4 regions of the Streptacidiphilus sp. MAP5-3 genome follow, and region 4 is predicted to be linked to each of the others. Evidence: riboswitches for the same ligand, from Rfam matches in the RefSeq annotation. Region 4 holds a riboswitch; each other region holds the start of a gene.
The links. Region 4 has a riboswitch for cyclic di-AMP ahead of ABH928_RS05735 (transglycosylase family protein). Riboswitches for the same ligand answer to the same signal wherever they lie in the genome.
Positions count from the first base shown of each region.

Region 1 (3,943 bases), on a different contig from region 4:
GCCCGATGGCGGCTGCGCGAGTTCACCGTGCAGGGCATCTGGCAGACCTCGCTCACCGTGGCGTCCGCCCGCGACGGCCGCACCTGGGTGCAGCTCGACGCGGAGCAACTGCCGGTCCGCGGCGAGGAGCCCGCCAAGGCCCCCGTTCCCGGACTGGCCCGCGGCCTGCTGGACGTCCTGGACGCCGTCGAGGGCGAGCAGACCGGCGCGGCCCGCGTCCACGCGCTGCCCGGCATCATCGAGAAGCAGGACGTCGACGAGATCCTCGACGAACTGTGCGACCCGGACCGGCGGTTGCCGATCGTGGTCGCCAGCACTCCCCTGCACACCGACTTCGAGGACTGGCTCAACGACACCGTCGACCCGCTGCTCCGCAGTTGCAGCGGTCTGGCCGTCCTCTACGCGCTGGCTCCCGGCGCCGAGCGCACCTTCAACGCCGCGCTGGAACACCACCGCGTGTACGGCGGCGCGGTCCGCACGTACCTCCCCGGCCTCGACCCGGCCTGGGCGCCCGAGGCGGCGCGGCACCGGGTGATGTCCCGGTCCACGATCGAGGAGAACCTGCGCCGGGCCTCCGGACTGCTGGCCTGGCTGCCGCGTCGGTTGGCCGTCCAGACCCCCCTGCCGGACCAGCTGGTCGGCCTGCCGCCGCTGCGCCCCGAGGGCCTGCCGGAGGCCGACGCGATCGTGCCCGGCGGGCTGCTGGTCGACCACGAGGAGGAGGAGCTCCACGAGCAACGCGCCCGCGCCGAGGAGCTCCAGGAGGTGCGCCGCTGGCTCCGCGCGGCGGAGGAGCGCGAGTCGCAGCTGGCCGCGGAGTACGACGAGCAGTACAGCGAACTGCGCGCGGCGCGGACGGAGCTGCGCTCCCTCTCCGGCCGCCCGGCCCGTCCGCAGGACTCCGAGCCCGGCACCTTCGCCGAACTGCTGGAGCGCTGGGACGAGTTCCAGCTGCTGGAGTACACCGGCGACCCCCGCCTGACCAAGGAGCTGGACGAGCAGACCGACCACCCCACCTGGGTCCGGATGACCTGGGACGCGCTGCTGGCCCTCCAGGACTACGCGGAGGCGGCCAAGGAGGGCGCGTCCGGCGGCGACTTCCGCAGCTGGTGCGAGAACACCCCGCCGGACTGCCACCCCTTCCCGCCCCGCAAGGTGATCCGCGGCGAGTCACGCACCGTCAGCACCAACGCGAAGTGGAAGCGCGAACGCCTGCTGCCGGTCCCGACGACGGTCGACCCGTCGGGCCGCGTCTTCATGGGCGCCCACCTGCGGATAGGCGGCGGTGGAACGGCGCCGCGCCTGCACTATCACGATGACTGCTCGAACACGGGCCGGGTCTATGTCGGATACATCGGCCTGCATCTGCACAACACACGCACGAACTGACGGAGGTTCACGGTCATGGCTCAGGTCCCTTCCTCGCTGATTGCCGCGAGCGGACTCATCGGCGGCTTTGCCGTCGCCCGCGCGACGAAGCGGAGGGAACTCGGCGGGGTCGCTCTCGCCGCGGCGGGCGGCGCAGCGGCTCTGCAGTGGCGCAAGTCCGCGGGCCCGCGCACGGCCGCCGCGCTCGGCGGCCTCTACGCGGCGGCGTTCGCCGGCTCCCACCCGCTGGCGAAGAAGATCGGCGCCTGGCCGTCCGTTCTGACGGTGGCCACGGGCATGGCGGCAGCGTCCTGGGCCCTGGCGGACCGGAAGTAGTCGACCAGAAGTCAGAAGCAGGGGGCGTGGCAACACCCCTGGGGCGCGGGGCTCTGCTGATCTGCGGCTCCGCCGCGTGGGCGCGACCAGCTGAGCCCGCGCTCCCGCAGGAAGTTTCACGATTCAGGGCGCGGGGAACTGCGCGACAAGCCACTCGGGGCAGATGGTCCTCAACGAACTGAGTCATCCGCATGGGGTGGTCTCTCGCGCAGTTCCCCGCGCCCCTGAATAGTGCAACTTCCCCGCCTGCGCAGCCTGAGACGGTGCAACTACCTCAGCTGCAGAAAGCTTCTAGAGGTTCACGCCTCGCGAAGCGAGCCACGCCGTGGGGTCGACTGGCTCGGCGCCGTCCGGGCGGATCTCGAGGTGGAGGTGGGGGCCGGTGGAGCTGGCCGTCGCGCCCACGCGACCCAGCGGCTGGCCCGCTGCAACCGAACCGCCGCCCGCGACCGTGATCGCGGAGAGGTGGCAGTACCAGATCTCCGTGCCGTCCGGCAGGGTCTGGACGACGCGGTAGCCGTAGCTGCCCGCCCAGCCTGCCTCGGTGATCGTGCCGGTGCCCATCGCGCGGACCGCCGTGCCCGCCGGGGCCGCGAGGTCGAGGCCGGCGTGCAGGTGGGCCCAGTAGGAGCCCACCGCGCCACGGCCTGTGTCGCTGTGGACCGCGGTGAGGGGGGCCACCAACGACTCCGCCAGGCGGGCGCGTTCGACCGCCTGCGCCTTCGCGGTGGCCGCGCTCGCGGCCTCCCTGCGGGCGGTGTTCTCGGCGGCGCGCTGCGGGACGGCCTGGGCGAGGATGCGGTCCGCAAGGGCCACACCGGCGTCCGAGCCGTGGCTGGCCGGAACCTGCTCGTCGTCCTGGAGCCGCATCGTGCCGGTGGGGCCACCGTGCTCGGAGTGGTCCGCCGCGAGGGCGGGACCGGCCAGCCCGATGACGCTGCTGGCACCGACCGCCATGGCCGCGAGGCCCAGTGCGGCACCGCGCTGGCGCGGCACCGTGGCCGTAGGCTCGGCGACGGTCTCGACCGGGTATGACGCCATGACTGGCGTGCTCCTTTCCGTCCCTTCGCCGACCGGGTTAGCTGACGGGTTCGGAGAGGGCGGTCTCCTACGGCTGTGAGGCCGATTCACCCCGGGGTACGTGGGTCCCCGGCTCCGTGAGGATTAGGCGATCCGCGCGACGGCCGCGCGTACTGTTATTGAAAGTTAATACTAAAGCCGTCTGAAACCAAGTACTTCCCGGGGTGCAGTTGGGACGGCAGCGCCTCCAGCTGAACCTTCGTCATCAAGTCGGTCATTTCGGACAAGTGCGCCGACGGAGCCCGCCAGCACCTTCTGGAGCAGGCTGTATGCCAGGATCGGCAACAGCACCGCCGGGTTGCCGGGCATCCTGGTGGCCGCGACGACCGCGCTCGCACTGCTGTTGTTCATGCCCGACGCGTACGTCAACGCGATGGCGTCCGCCCGCGGAACCCCGAGCCGGACCGCCAGCACCCACCCGATCAGGAACGAGCCCGCGCACATCGCCGCCGCCGCGACGACCACCAGCACCAGGAAGTCCGGATCAGGACGCTCGATCACCTGACGCAGCGCGCCGCAGGCGTTGGTGTAGCTGAGGGTCACCACGACCAGCAGGTTGACCGCCTTCACCGCCGGCAGCCAGCGCTCCCGCGCCGCGCCGGACGGCAGCAGGCGACCCGTCAGCAACCCTGCCGCGCACGGCAGCACGACCGCCAGGACGGCGAACGCGCTGCACGCGTGCTCGGCCACACGATGCAGGTCGGCCGCGTACGGACCGGAGGCCAGGAATCCGCCGAGGTGCAGACCGAGCGGGATGGTGAGCGGGCTCAGCATCGTGCTGCCCACGACCAGGCCGAGCGTGAGCGTCGCGTTGCCCTCGCTGCCCTGGGCGAAGACAGTGGCCCCGGCGGCGACCGGCATTGCCCCGACCAGGGCCAGCCCGACCAGCAGGCTCTGCGCCTCGCGCGGGTTGTGCCAGCCGTCGGCCGCGAGCGCGCCGACGCCGAGCAGCAGCGTCGGCAGCAGGGCGTTGGAGGCGATCCCGACCAGCAGCGCGCGGGGACGCCGCAGCAGCGAGGGCAGCGTCTCGGCACGGGCGGTGAGGCCGGCGTTGAAGACCATCAGCGCCAGCAGCCCGGCCTGGAGCGGGAAATCGGCCCCGCCGACATGCGCCAGGCCCACCCCGCGCAGCGCGATCCCCGGCCCCGGCCACACTGCC
Region 1 is NZ_JBGCCL010000020.1:105,113-109,055, reverse strand. It holds gene ABH928_RS25890 (hypothetical protein) at 1-1,389, shown strand, start outside; gene ABH928_RS25885 (hypothetical protein) at 1,405-1,704, shown strand; gene ABH928_RS25880 (M23 family metallopeptidase) at 1,996-2,745, opposite strand; cyclic di-AMP (ydaO/yuaA leader) riboswitch at 2,758-2,885, opposite strand; gene ABH928_RS25875 (bile acid:sodium symporter family protein) at 2,917-3,943, opposite strand, start outside.
Region 1: linked by a shared signal. The riboswitch ahead of ABH928_RS25880 (M23 family metallopeptidase) and the one ahead of ABH928_RS05735 (transglycosylase family protein) in region 4 are both predicted to bind cyclic di-AMP.

Region 2 (3,943 bases), on a different contig from region 4:
CGTGCTCTCCGCGACCTCCGAGTCCTTCGTCGCGGCCCTCCAGCAGCAGTTGCTCGGGCTGCGTGCCCGTCGCGGGCCGGTGCTGGAGGAGTTCCGGGTACGTCTGCTCTTCTGCGACTTCAGCGGGCTGCCGACCTTCCCCCGAGTGCTGGGTGATCCGGACGACCACCGGCCGATCGCCCGGCTGCGGCGGATCGGACAGGACCAGGTGACCATGCTGCGCTCCGCCGCGAACTCGCTGCAGACCTTCCGACTGGTCGAGAACGAGCCGCTGATCGAGGCGCGGACGCTGCCGTTCCCGCCGATGGCCCAGCTCTACCTGGTCAACGACGACGAGGTGCTGGAGGGTTGGTACGAACTGCGGGAGCGTCAGGTGGAGGTCGGCGGTCACCGGCGCAGGCTGGCCGACCTGACCGGGTTGAGCACTCCGCTCTTCGTCAGGACCCGCCACTCGCTGCCCAATCACGTCGACTCCGCGTATGTCGACGCCGCCCAGGTCTTCTTCGACTCGTGGTGGTCCCAGGGCGAGCCGTACGGCGTTTCCCTGCATCGCTGACCCGTGTCAGTCCGTACCGACGCGCTGACCTGCGACGTCGTCAGGTCTGTCGGAAAGTCAAATAACAGCGGGGTAACGGACCTCACACGGGCTCCCCATCCGGCCCGATTCGACGTCACGGCGGCCGTGAAGCGGCTGGTCAGCGTCGAGCGAGCCGCCGTAGGAACGGGTGGTTCGCCAACATACGTCCCGGTGTCGGAGGTTGAGATTCGTATGAAGATCTGCCTAGCCTCCCTGTCGTCCGCGTAAGCGGACACCGCCGCGCGGGACGCCGAGTCCTGTCCACCGCGAGGCGGCAACGTCGAGTTGACGACCGGACAGGAGCGGGGGACCCAGGTAAGTCGCCGTGAACTCGGTTCACGGCTAGGGGTGAAGGCGCGAGAGCGCCCGGGCTACCTCACGGCCCGAACCCGACAGCTCACCTCGCAGGCGTCGGAGAGGAACATTTGCATGGGGTTCTCCGGCACCGGCCGTCATCGCCGCATCCGTGTCAACAAGGCCAAGGCCATCGTCGCCACCACCGGCGTGGCAGGCGCGGCCGTCGCGCTCCCGATCCTCGGCGCTTCGAGCGCCCACGCCGCCTCGGTCTCCATCTGGGACAAGGTCGCCCAGTGCGAGAGCGGCGGCGACTGGTCCATCAACACCGGCAACGGCTACTACGGCGGCCTGCAGTTCTCCGCGAGCACCTGGCGTGCCTACGGCGGTGGGGCCTATGCGTCGACCGCCGACCAGGCGAGCGAGGGCGCGCAGATATCCGTCGCCGAGAAGGTGCTGGCCAGTCAGGGGCCTGGCGCCTGGCCTGTCTGCGGCCCGCAGGCCGGTCTGAGCCAGGGCGGCCCGGCCCCCGCGACCAACACCTCCTCGTCCTCGTCGTCGCACTCTTCGAGCTCGGACTCGTCCTACACGTCGTCCTCGTCCTCGTCCTCGGGCGGCACGTCGAGCACCCACCACACGACGCACCACCGCAGTGCGCCGACGAGCGATACGCCGCAGTACGCCCCGAGCCACACGTCCGGTGGCGGCACGGGCGACTACACCGTCAAGCCGGGCGACACCCTCTCCGGCATCGCCGCGTCCCATGACATCCAGGGCGGCTGGCACGCGCTCTACGCGAAGAACCGCGCCACGGTCGGCGGCAATCCGAACCTGATCCTCGTCGGCGAGAGGCTCTCGTTCTGAAGCACCTTGTTCTGAGGCGCCACTTGAGCGGTGGACGGAGCTCCTACCGGCGGGTAGGGGCTCCGTCCGTATTGCCCGCCCGTTTTGTCCTTGGTGTTCGTCAGTCAAGACGGTGCAAAGGTCCTGAGTGGTTCGCACGGACAATGCGGCTAGGCTCAGTGCGTAACAACCCGCATCCCCCTGAGGAGACAGTTGTGCCCTCCATCGACGTCGTCGTAGCCCGGGAGATCCTCGACTCACGAGGCAACCCCACGGTCGAGGTCGAGGTCGGCCTCGACGACGGCAGCACCGGTCGTGCGGCCGTGCCGTCCGGCGCCTCCACCGGCGCGTTCGAGGCTCTGGAACTGCGTGACGGTGACAAGTCCCGTTACGGCGGCAAGGGTGTGGAGAAGGCGGTGCTCGCCGTCATCGAGCAGATCGGCCCGGAGCTGGTCGGCTACGACGCCACCGAGCAGCGGCTGATCGACCAGGCGATGCTGGACCTGGACGCCACCGCCGACAAGTCCTCGCTCGGCGCCAACGCGATCCTGGGCGTCTCCCTGGCCGTCGCGCACGCCGCCTCCGAGGCCAGCGACCTGCCGCTCTTCCGCTACCTGGGCGGCCCGAACGCCCACGTGCTGCCGGTCCCGATGATGAACATCCTCAACGGCGGTTCGCACGCGGACTCCAACGTCGACATCCAGGAGTTCATGATCGCTCCGATCGGCGCGGAGTCCTTCTCCGAGGCGCTGCGCTGGGGCGTCGAGGTCTACCACACGCTCAAGGCCGTGCTGAAGGCCCGTGGCCTTTCCACCGGTCTGGGCGACGAGGGCGGCTTCGCGCCGAACCTCGACTCCAACCGTGAGGCCCTGGACCTGATCCTCGAGGCGATCAAGGAGGCCGGCTACACCCCCGGCCGCGACATCGCCCTGGCCCTGGACTGCGCCGCGTCCGAGTTCTACAAGGACGGCGCCTACGAGTTCGAGGGCAAGTCCCGCACCGCCGCCGAGATGACGGCCTACTACGCCGAGCTCGTCGCCGCGTACCCGCTGGTCTCCATCGAGGACCCGCTGTTCGAGGACGACTGGGAGGGCTGGAAGACCATCACCGCCGAGCTGGGCGACAAGGTCCAGCTGGTCGGTGACGACCTGTTCGTCACCAACCCGGAGCGTCTGGCCCGCGGCATCAAGGAGGGCGCCGCCAACGCCCTGCTGGTGAAGGTCAACCAGATCGGCTCGCTGACCGAGACCCTGGACGCCGTCGAGATGGCCCAGCGCAACGGCTTCCGCTGCATGATGTCGCACCGCTCCGGCGAGACCGAGGACGTCACCATCGCCGACCTGGCCGTCGCCACCAACTGCGGCCAGATCAAGACCGGTGCCCCGGCCCGCTCCGAGCGCGTCGCCAAGTACAACCAGCTGCTGCGCATCGAGGAGATCCTCGACGACGCCGCCGAGTACGCCGGCCGCGGCGCCTTCCCGCGCTTCAACGGCTGACCGAAGCTCACCCGGTTCCTCCGACGCCCCGCTGTCTTCACCCTCTAGGGTGGGGGCGGTGGGGCGTCTGAGCGCCCGACAGCCAGGGAGGGACGACGAGGGTGGCGGTGGCCAAGCAGCGGCAGGCCGAGCACAAGCAGGACGGGCAGAAGCAGGCACGGCGGCGGCCGAAGCTGACCGGCCGTGCGGCGGTGCTCGCGCTCGTGGTCTGCGCCCTGGTCGCGGCGTTGGCGTATCCGATGCGGCAGTTCATCGCCCAGCGCTCGCAGATCGACCAGCAGCGCGCCGCCCAGCAGCAGGCGCAGCAGCAGGTCGACGAGCTGCGCCGGGAGCGGGCCCGCTGGGAGGACCCGGCGTATGTCGAGGCCCAGGCGCGGCAGCGGCTGCACTACGGCTTCCCCGGCGACACCCCGTTCAGCTCCGTGCTGCCCACCCCGACCGCGACCGCCTCGCCCTCGGCGCAGCAGCAGGCGGCGGCGCAGCCCTGGTACCAGAGCCTGCTCGGCTCGCTCGACTCCGCCGACCGGACCACGCAGCCGGGACGCTGAGGAACCCCGACAAACATTGAAGAATAGAGACATGTCGCACGACCCTCAGAGTCCCGCCCAGTCCACCTCCGCAATGCCGGCCGAGCCCGTCGCACCCGTGTCGGAGGCCGACCGCGCCGCCGTCGAGGCCCAGCTCGGCCGAGTGCCGCGCGGCCTCCGCGCCGTCGCCCACCGCTGCCCCTGCG
Region 2 is NZ_JBGCCL010000001.1:563,169-567,111, reverse strand. It holds gene ABH928_RS02505 (GntR family transcriptional regulator) at 1-556, shown strand, start outside; cyclic di-AMP (ydaO/yuaA leader) riboswitch at 846-1,003, shown strand; gene ABH928_RS02500 (transglycosylase family protein) at 1,007-1,735, shown strand; gene eno (phosphopyruvate hydratase) at 1,930-3,210, shown strand; gene ABH928_RS02490 (septum formation initiator family protein) at 3,312-3,758, shown strand; gene ABH928_RS02485 (DUF501 domain-containing protein) at 3,832-3,943, shown strand, end outside.
Region 2: linked by a shared signal. The riboswitch ahead of ABH928_RS02500 (transglycosylase family protein) and the one ahead of ABH928_RS05735 (transglycosylase family protein) in region 4 are both predicted to bind cyclic di-AMP.

Region 3 (3,943 bases), on a different contig from region 4:
GTGATGCCCTCGCCGGAGACCACCGCCGAGGCGATGGACATCCTGGCCACGCTGAGCCGTCGGCCGATGACCCCGGCCCGGATCGCGCTGCGGCGGATCCGGCTCTGGGGCACGTTGCTGCTGGTCCTCGTGATCGTGCTCGGCGCGGTGCAGTTGCTGCGTCCGATCCCGACGCCGACGCTCCAGTTCACCGGCGAGCAGAGCTACACCTTCTCCGGCGGCACGCCGAACCTCACCTGGCCGACGGCCGGTCAGGCCGCCGTGGCCGTACCGGGGCTGGGCGTGCTCGGGCACAGCGGGAGCGACAACCAGGTGCCGCTGGCCAGCGTCACCAAGGTGATGACCGCGTACATCGTGCTGCACGACCACCCGCTCAAGGTCGGCGACCAGGGGCCGATGGTGCCGGTGGACGCGGCAGCGGTGAACGACTACAACACCGGTAAGCCGCAGGGTGAGTCGGTGATGAAGGTCTCGGTCGGCGAGCCGCTGACCGAGTACCAGGCGCTCCAGCTGCTGCTGATCCCCTCCGCCAACAACGTCGCCCGGCTGCTGGGCCGTTGGGACGCGGGCAGTGACGCCGCCTTCGTGCAGAAGATGCAGAGCACCGCGGCCGGTCTGGGCATGACCAAGAGCGTCTACACCGACCCCAGCGGTCTCGACGCGACCACCAAGAGCACGGCCAACGACCAGCTCAAGCTGATCGAGGCGGCCATGCAGATGCCGGTCTTCAAGGAGATCGTCAGCACCCCGTCGTTCAACGCGGCGGAGAACGGCATCACGCCGAACACCAACACGCTGGTCGGCAGCAACGGCGTCATCGGCATCAAGACCGGCACCAGCACGGCGGCCCTCGGCAACCTGGTGTGGGCGGCGGAGCAGAACGTCGGCGGTGCGCAGCAGCTGATCCTGGGCGCGGTGCTGAGCCAGCCCGCGATCGGGCCGGGGCCGGGGCAGGGCATCCTCGCCCAGGTGCTGCAGAAGAGCCAGCAGCTGATCATCAGCGCCGAGAGCGCGCTGCAGTCGCACGTCGTGATCAAGAAGGGCGACGTCGTCGGGTACGTCGACGACGGTCTCGGCGGACACACCCCGGTCGTGGCCACCGCGGACGTCAGCGTCATCGGCTGGAGCGGCCTGTCGGTGAGCACGTCGCTGCAGCCGCTCGCCGGACAGTCCGTCCCGCACAGCGCAGCCGCCGGGACGGCCGTCGGCAACCTGGTCGTGGGCAGTGGTGCCGGAGCGCAGACGATCCCGGTCGCGCTGCAGTCGGCGCTCAGCACTCCGGGCACCGGCGCGAAGCTGACCCGACTGGGCTGACGCACTGTCAGATCGCTCTCTCAGATTCCCCGCTTGAAACGGGCCCGTCCGTCGGACGGGCCCGTTGTCATGCCCGGGGGTGCAATCTTGACGACATTTCGGACATCTACGCAGGGTTGGAGTGCGAACCAATGACGGTCGATGTGACGGACCTCTCAACGGCCTTTGATCGGCTTGAGGTTTGAACTTCGATCTGCCTACGGTCGGCGTCGTTCGCACTTAAGCGGAACTGACATCACCGGAACGCCGAGTCCTGCCGTCGGGGTTGTCAGCTGTCACCCGACGCACACCACGGCAGGAGCGGGGGACCCAGGTAAGTCGCCGGGAGCGTGTCGCTCCCGGCTCGGGGTGAAGCCGTGCTCTGCACGGCCGGGCGACTCCGGCCCGAACCCGACAGCTCACCTCGCAGGCGTGGGAGAGGACCCACACCATGACTGGTCGCCACCGCGCGCCCAAGATCGCCCGCCGTGCCTCCAAGCGCCTGCTCGCCACCGTCGGGCTGACCGGCGCAGGCCTCGCCCTTCCGCTGGTCACCGCGACCGGCGCCCACGCCGCCACCGTCTCCACCTGGGACTCCGTCGCCCAGTGCGAGAGCAGCGGTGACTGGTCGATCAACACCGGCAACGGCTACTACGGTGGCCTCCAGTTCTCGCAGTCCACCTGGGACGCCTACGGCGGGCAGCAGTACGCGTCCTCCGCCGACCAGGCCACCAAGGACCAGCAGATCGCCGTCGCCGAGAAGGTCCTCGCGGACCAGGGCCCCGGCGCCTGGCCCGTCTGCGGCCCGCAGGCCGGTCTGACCCAGGGCGGCCCCGCCCCGGCGATCAGCACCTCCGGCTCGTCGAGCAGCTCCAACTCGACCGGCTCTTCCGGTTCGACCGCCGCGAGCGACTCGTCGGCCGCCGGCAGCACCAGCAGTTCCTCCGAGTCCGGCTCCGCCGCGTCCAGCGCCTCCAGCGCCCCGGCGACCGGCGGCTCCTCCGCCGGGCACTACACGGTCCGGACCGGCGACTGGCTCTCCACCATCGCGCAGAAGCACGATGTCTCCGGCGGCTGGGAGCGTCTGTACCAGCTGAACAAGGCGACCCTCACCCACGGCCCGAACCTGATCTTCCCGGGTCAGCAGCTGGTCCTGGGCGGCAGCGCCGCGTCCGCCCGGGCGGCACAGCCCTCGAACGACTCGGCCGGCGACTCGGACAACGACTCGTCGTCCGCCGCTTCGTCCTCGTCCTCGAACGCGTCCGCGAGCTCGAACTCCTCCGGCTCCACCCAGGCGTCCACCGGTGCGGCGACCTCGTCGAGCAGCTCGACGCAGGCCGGCTCCGGCGCGGCCGCGACGGCGATCGCCTTCGCCGAGGCGCACGTGGGCGACTCCTACGTCTACGGCGGCAACGGCCCGAACGCGTGGGACTGCTCCGGTCTGGTCCAGGCCGCTTACGCCCAGGCCGGGATCAGCCTGCCGCGCACCTCCGCCGACCAGGCCTCGGCCACCACGCCGGTCTCCCTCAACTCGCTGCAGCCGGGTGACCTGCTCTTCTGGTCCAGCGACGGCAGCGACTCCGGCGTCTACCACGTCGCCATCTACGTCGGTGGCGGCCGCTACGTCGAGGCTGCCAACCCGAGCTCGGGCGTCAAGTGGGACACCATCAGCGACTACACCCCGAGCTTCGCCGGTCGCGTCTCCTGACACACCGCACCAGGTGTGGCGTGGTGGGCCGGTCCGGGTGACCTGTCTGGCTCGGACCGGTCCGCCGCGTCGCTGTTGACGGGTTGTCGTCCGGAGGTGAGACGCAGCCCGTCGGGATTCCTCTCCCTCATGCACCCGGAGTACCGGATGCGCCGTTCACTCGGCGTCGTCCTGGTACTCCGGGTGTCGTGTCAGCCAGGCCTTGATGAACGGGCAGGTCACCTGGACCTTGATGCCCCGGCGGCGGCCGTCCTCCACGGCGGTGCGGGCCAGCAGGCCGCCGATGCCCAGGCCCTCGTAGGCGGGGCCGACGACGGTGTGCTGGTAGATCACCCGGTCGTCGTTGCGGACGTACGAGGTGAACCCGACCAGCTCTCCCTCGATCCGGGCCTCGAACCGCTGCGCCCCCGGCGCGTCGGCGACCGTGACCTCGGCCTCGCTCGTGCTCATCCTCGCCGCCTCCTGACGGTGCTGCTGCCCGTGGCTGTCCGCTTGCCGTCTTGTCTCTTTGCAGCCGTTCGTCCCTTGCAGTCTCCGTCACGCGGGCCGATTTCCCGGGAACGGACACGCGTACGTGGCCGTGTGTCTCAGGCCTCGTGCCAGCCGATCCGCTCGTGCGAGCCGTCGCAGAACGGCTTGTTGGCGCTCGCGCCGCACCGGCACAGCGCTGCGCGTACCTCGCGGGAGGGTTCGGCCGCTCCGGCAGGCGCCTCGATCCGGAGATCGCCGCGGACCAGCAGCGGGCCGTCCGGCTCCGGCGTGATCACGGTGGGACGCTCGGGCTCCTCGGCGGGGCCCTCCGGCAGCAGGTAGTGCAGTGCGCCCGTCGGGCACGCGCGCACGGCGGCGGCGACCCGCTCCGCGTCGGCGTTGGCGGGCTGGATCCACGGCCGCCGCTCCGGGTCGAACACCTCCCCGGCGCGGCGCACGCACTCGGCGTAG
Region 3 is NZ_JBGCCL010000014.1:167,652-171,594, reverse strand. It holds gene ABH928_RS21850 (D-alanyl-D-alanine carboxypeptidase family protein) at 1-1,314, shown strand, start outside; cyclic di-AMP (ydaO/yuaA leader) riboswitch at 1,585-1,739, shown strand; gene ABH928_RS21845 (transglycosylase family protein) at 1,745-3,001, shown strand; gene ABH928_RS21840 (GNAT family N-acetyltransferase) at 3,158-3,451, opposite strand; gene ABH928_RS21835 ((4Fe-4S)-binding protein) at 3,589-3,943, opposite strand, start outside.
Region 3: linked by a shared signal. The riboswitch ahead of ABH928_RS21845 (transglycosylase family protein) and the one ahead of ABH928_RS05735 (transglycosylase family protein) in region 4 are both predicted to bind cyclic di-AMP.

Region 4 (3,943 bases):
GCAGCGTCTCGCCCGCGAACGCGGTGAGCAGCTCGGGGTCGACGCCCGCGCGGGCGAGCGCAGCGGCGGCGACCGGGATGCGCGCCCGGTTCGCGCCGTCGGAGATCTTCACGGCGATCGCCCGGCCGTCCGGCAGCGCGCCCACCTGGACGCCCTCGAAGCCGTCCTTGGCGAGCAGTCCCGGTACGGCGTGCATCAGCGCGGAGACGTCCCGGCCGGAGCCGGAGGCCATCTCGGCGTGCTCGCGCATCGCGTCCGCGACGCGTGCCTCGGGCGTGCCGGGCGCGGCGGTGGTGATGCGGGCGGCGGCGCGGGCGAGGCCGTGCAGCGAGACCGCGAACAGCGGCGCGCCGCAGCCGTCCACCGTGACCGTCGCGACGCGCTGCCCCGTCAGGTCCTCGACTGCTGCCGCGACGGCCTGTTGGAGCGGATGCGCGGGATCGAGGTAGTCGTCGAGGGACCAGCCGTTGAGTGTGCAGGTGTAGAGCATGGCCGCGTGCTTGCCGGAGCAGTTCTGCGCCAGCCGGGACGGCAGGCGTCCGGCACTGACCCAGGCGTCCCGGACGGTCGGACCGTAGGGCAGGTCCTCGGCGTTGCGCAGGTGGCTCTCGGTGAGACCGGCCAGCTCCAGGATCCGCCGGGCGCCGTCGAGATGGCGCTCCTCGCCGGAGTGGCTGGCCGCCGCCAGCGAGAGCAGTTCACCGTCGAGTGGCAGCCCGGCCCGCACCATGGCGACCGCCTGGATGGGCTTGAGCGCCGAGCGCGGATAGAACGCGGCCTCGATGTCGCCGAGTTCGAACGCGACCTGGCCGTCCGCGTCCAGCACGACGACCGAGCCGTAGTGGACGCCCTCGACCACCCCGCCGCGCACCAGGTGTGCGACGGGGGAGTGACGGGGTTCGCGTATCGCGGGGGAGTCAGCGAGGTTCACGCGTCGGATCCGCCTTCGGTGGGAGTGGGATGGGGATGTGGGTGGGTGTGGTGCGCCCGGGGTGCACGATGCTGCTGAGGGTCGCGTCGATGCAGTCGAGGTGGTGGGCCATGGCGGCGACGGCGTCGTCCTGGTTGCCGTCGACCAGCGCCTCGACGATCACGCGGTGCTCCCGGTTGGACTGCTCGCGGCGTCCGGGGCCCAGTTCGTTGAGGAACGACGACTGGCGTGCCAGGGCGTCACGAATCTCCTCGATCACCCGGCGGAAGGCCGGGTTCTGGGCGGCTGCGGCCACGGTCAGATGGAAGAGGCTGTCCATCGCGACCCATGCGGTGGTGTCCGTCTCCCGCTCCATCCGCTCCAGCAGATGGGCCAGCCGGTCCAGGTCCTCGGGGGTGCGGCGCAGCGCCGCGTAGCCCGCTACGGGGATCTCGACGTGCCGGCGCACCTCCTCCAGATCGCCGGCCGCGTAGTCGCCGAAAGTGGGCTCCTCGACCGCGTGGGCGATGACGAAGGTGCCCTTGCCGGTCCGGGAGGCGGTCAGGCCCATCGCCTGCAGGGCGCGGAGCGCCTCCCGCAGCACCGGCCGGCTGACCTCGAGCATGCGGCACAGCTCCGCCTCGGAGGGGAGCTTGTCGCCTATGGCGTAGTCGCCGCGCTCGATGGCCTGGCGAAGATGGCCGAACACCGCTTCCATCGCGCTGACGCGACGCGGCATTGCGCCACCTGTCTGGCTGTCTGACAGGTTCACCCGAGTGATCCTGGAGGTTGCGGATGGGGCTGTCAAGCGTGGATTTGCCACCCTGCGCGGGGGCGGCGGCCCACGGTGCCGAGCCGAGGCAGGGAGCGGTGCTGTCCGCCGCAGTTGATGAACCTTCAGGTGGCGAAGGCGGGTTGGAGCCCGTCGCGCGGGCATGTGGCCCTGCTCACAGAGGGCTCGCGGCGGTTGCCCTCGCCGTGTCGCACTGCCTAGCGTGCCGCCTGTCCGCGCATAGCGGACCCCGATGTTCCGGAACGCCGAATCCTGCCGCCGGAGGCTCGGGCAGCGCGAACATTCGGCCCGGCAGGGGCGGGGGAACCAGGTAAGTCGCTGCGCTCCAGAAGGTCCGCAGCTTGGGGTGAAGCCGTGCTCAGCACGGCCGGGCTAGCCCACGGTCCGAATCCGACAGCTCACCTCGCAGGCGTCGTAGAGGACCCTGCCATGCTCCTGTCCGGAAACGGCCGTCACCGCCGTCCCCGCACCAACCAGGCCCGTCGCCTGGCCACCGTCGCCGGTGTCGCCGGCGCCGGCATCGCCCTCCCGCTCGTCGGGACGTCCAGCGCATTCGCCGCCTCGACCTCCACCTGGGACGCCGTCGCCCAGTGCGAGAGCACGGGCAACTGGTCGATCAACACCGGCAACGGCTACTTCGGTGGCCTCCAGTTCTCGCAGTCCACCTGGGACGCCTACGGGGGTCAGCAGTACGCGTCCTCCGCCGACCAGGCCAGCAAGGACCAGCAGATCGCCGTCGCCGAGAAGGTCCTCGCGGACCAGGGCCCCGGCGCCTGGCCCGTCTGCGGCCCGCAGGCCGGTCTGACCCAGGGCGGCCCCGCCCCGGTGATCAGCACCTCCGGTTCGTCGAGCTCCGGGAGCTCCTCGAACAGCTCGACCGCTTCCAGCGACAGCGGCCAGGCCCAGGCGGGCTCGGAGGACTCCGACGGCGGCAGCTCCGCCGCGCCGAGCACGGCTGCTGCCGGCACGAGCCCTGCCAGCACGCCCGCTTCCGGTGCGACTGCCGGTGCCACCGAGTACACCGTCGTCTCGGGTGACTGGCTGTCGACGATCGCCGAGTCGCACCACGTCTCCGGCGGCTGGCAGGAGCTGTACCAGCTCAACAAGGCCACGCTCACCCAGGGCCCGAACCTGATCTTCCCGGGCGAGCACCTGCAGCTCACCGGCGCGGGTTCGTCGTCGAGCACGACCACGAGCACCAGCACGAGCACGACCGGCAGCGACGCGTCCGCCGGCAGCAGCGCCCAGAGCAGCTCCGCCGCGCAGCCCGCGAGCAACGCGAACCTGAGCGGTGACCCGCAGGCCATCGCCGCGCAGATCGTCCCGGCCGACCAGCTCGCCTCGTTCGACGAGATCATCTCCCACGAGAGCGGCTGGAACGTCACCGCCACCAACCCGTCCTCCGGCGCGTACGGCCTGCCGCAGTCCCTGCCGGGCGACAAGATGGCCTCCGCCGGCGCCGACTGGCAGACCGACGCGGCCACCCAGCTGCGCTGGGCGCTGCAGTACATGGACTCCACCTACGGCAGCCCGAACCAGGCCTGGGCGTTCTGGCAGGCCAACAACTGGTACTGACGGTCCGTGGCGCGGGGGCGGGGTCAGAGCGTGAGGCTCGTCCCCTCCTCCGCGGCCAGGACCTCCCCGTCGTAGGTGGCACCCGCCTCCGCGACGGACCGGCTCCGCTGGGCGCCGGGCCAGAAGTGCGTGAGCAGCAGCCGCTTGGCCTGTGCGTCGGCGGCCCACTGGCCGGCCTCGGCGGCGCTGAGCAGGTACGGGTCCCGGTCCGCGCCCTGCAGGGTCGCCCCGGCCACGAACAGCTGGGCCCCGGCCGCCAGTTCGCCCAGCCCTGCGGCGGGACCTGCATCGCCGCTGTAGGCCACGGCCACTCCTGACACGGTCAGCCGCACCCCCGCGTGCGGCACATGATGCGGCAGCAGCATCCCGTCCAGCCGGAACGGCCCGACCTGGTGACTCCCCGGCAGCGGATGCGGCGCGAACACCTCCCGCAGGTCCTCGCTCGGCTCCATCGCCTGCACGCGCTCCAGTACCCCGTCCGGGCAGTACAGCGGCGTGCGCCCGGCTCGTCCACCTCCGGCCCGCTCAGCCCCGAACGTCAGCGCCCGACCGAGCCCGCTCAGGTCCGCGCAGTGATCGGGATGCCCGTGCGTGATCACCACGGCGTCGACCTCGTCCGCCGTGCAGTGCGCCAACAGGCGCGGCAGCGTGCCGTATCCGAGATC
Region 4 is NZ_JBGCCL010000002.1:436,907-440,849, forward strand. It holds gene ABH928_RS05725 (asparaginase) at 1-931, opposite strand, end outside; gene ABH928_RS05730 (FadR/GntR family transcriptional regulator) at 918-1,628, opposite strand; cyclic di-AMP (ydaO/yuaA leader) riboswitch at 1,937-2,130, shown strand; gene ABH928_RS05735 (transglycosylase family protein) at 2,133-3,278, shown strand; gene ABH928_RS05740 (MBL fold metallo-hydrolase) at 3,302-3,943, opposite strand, start outside.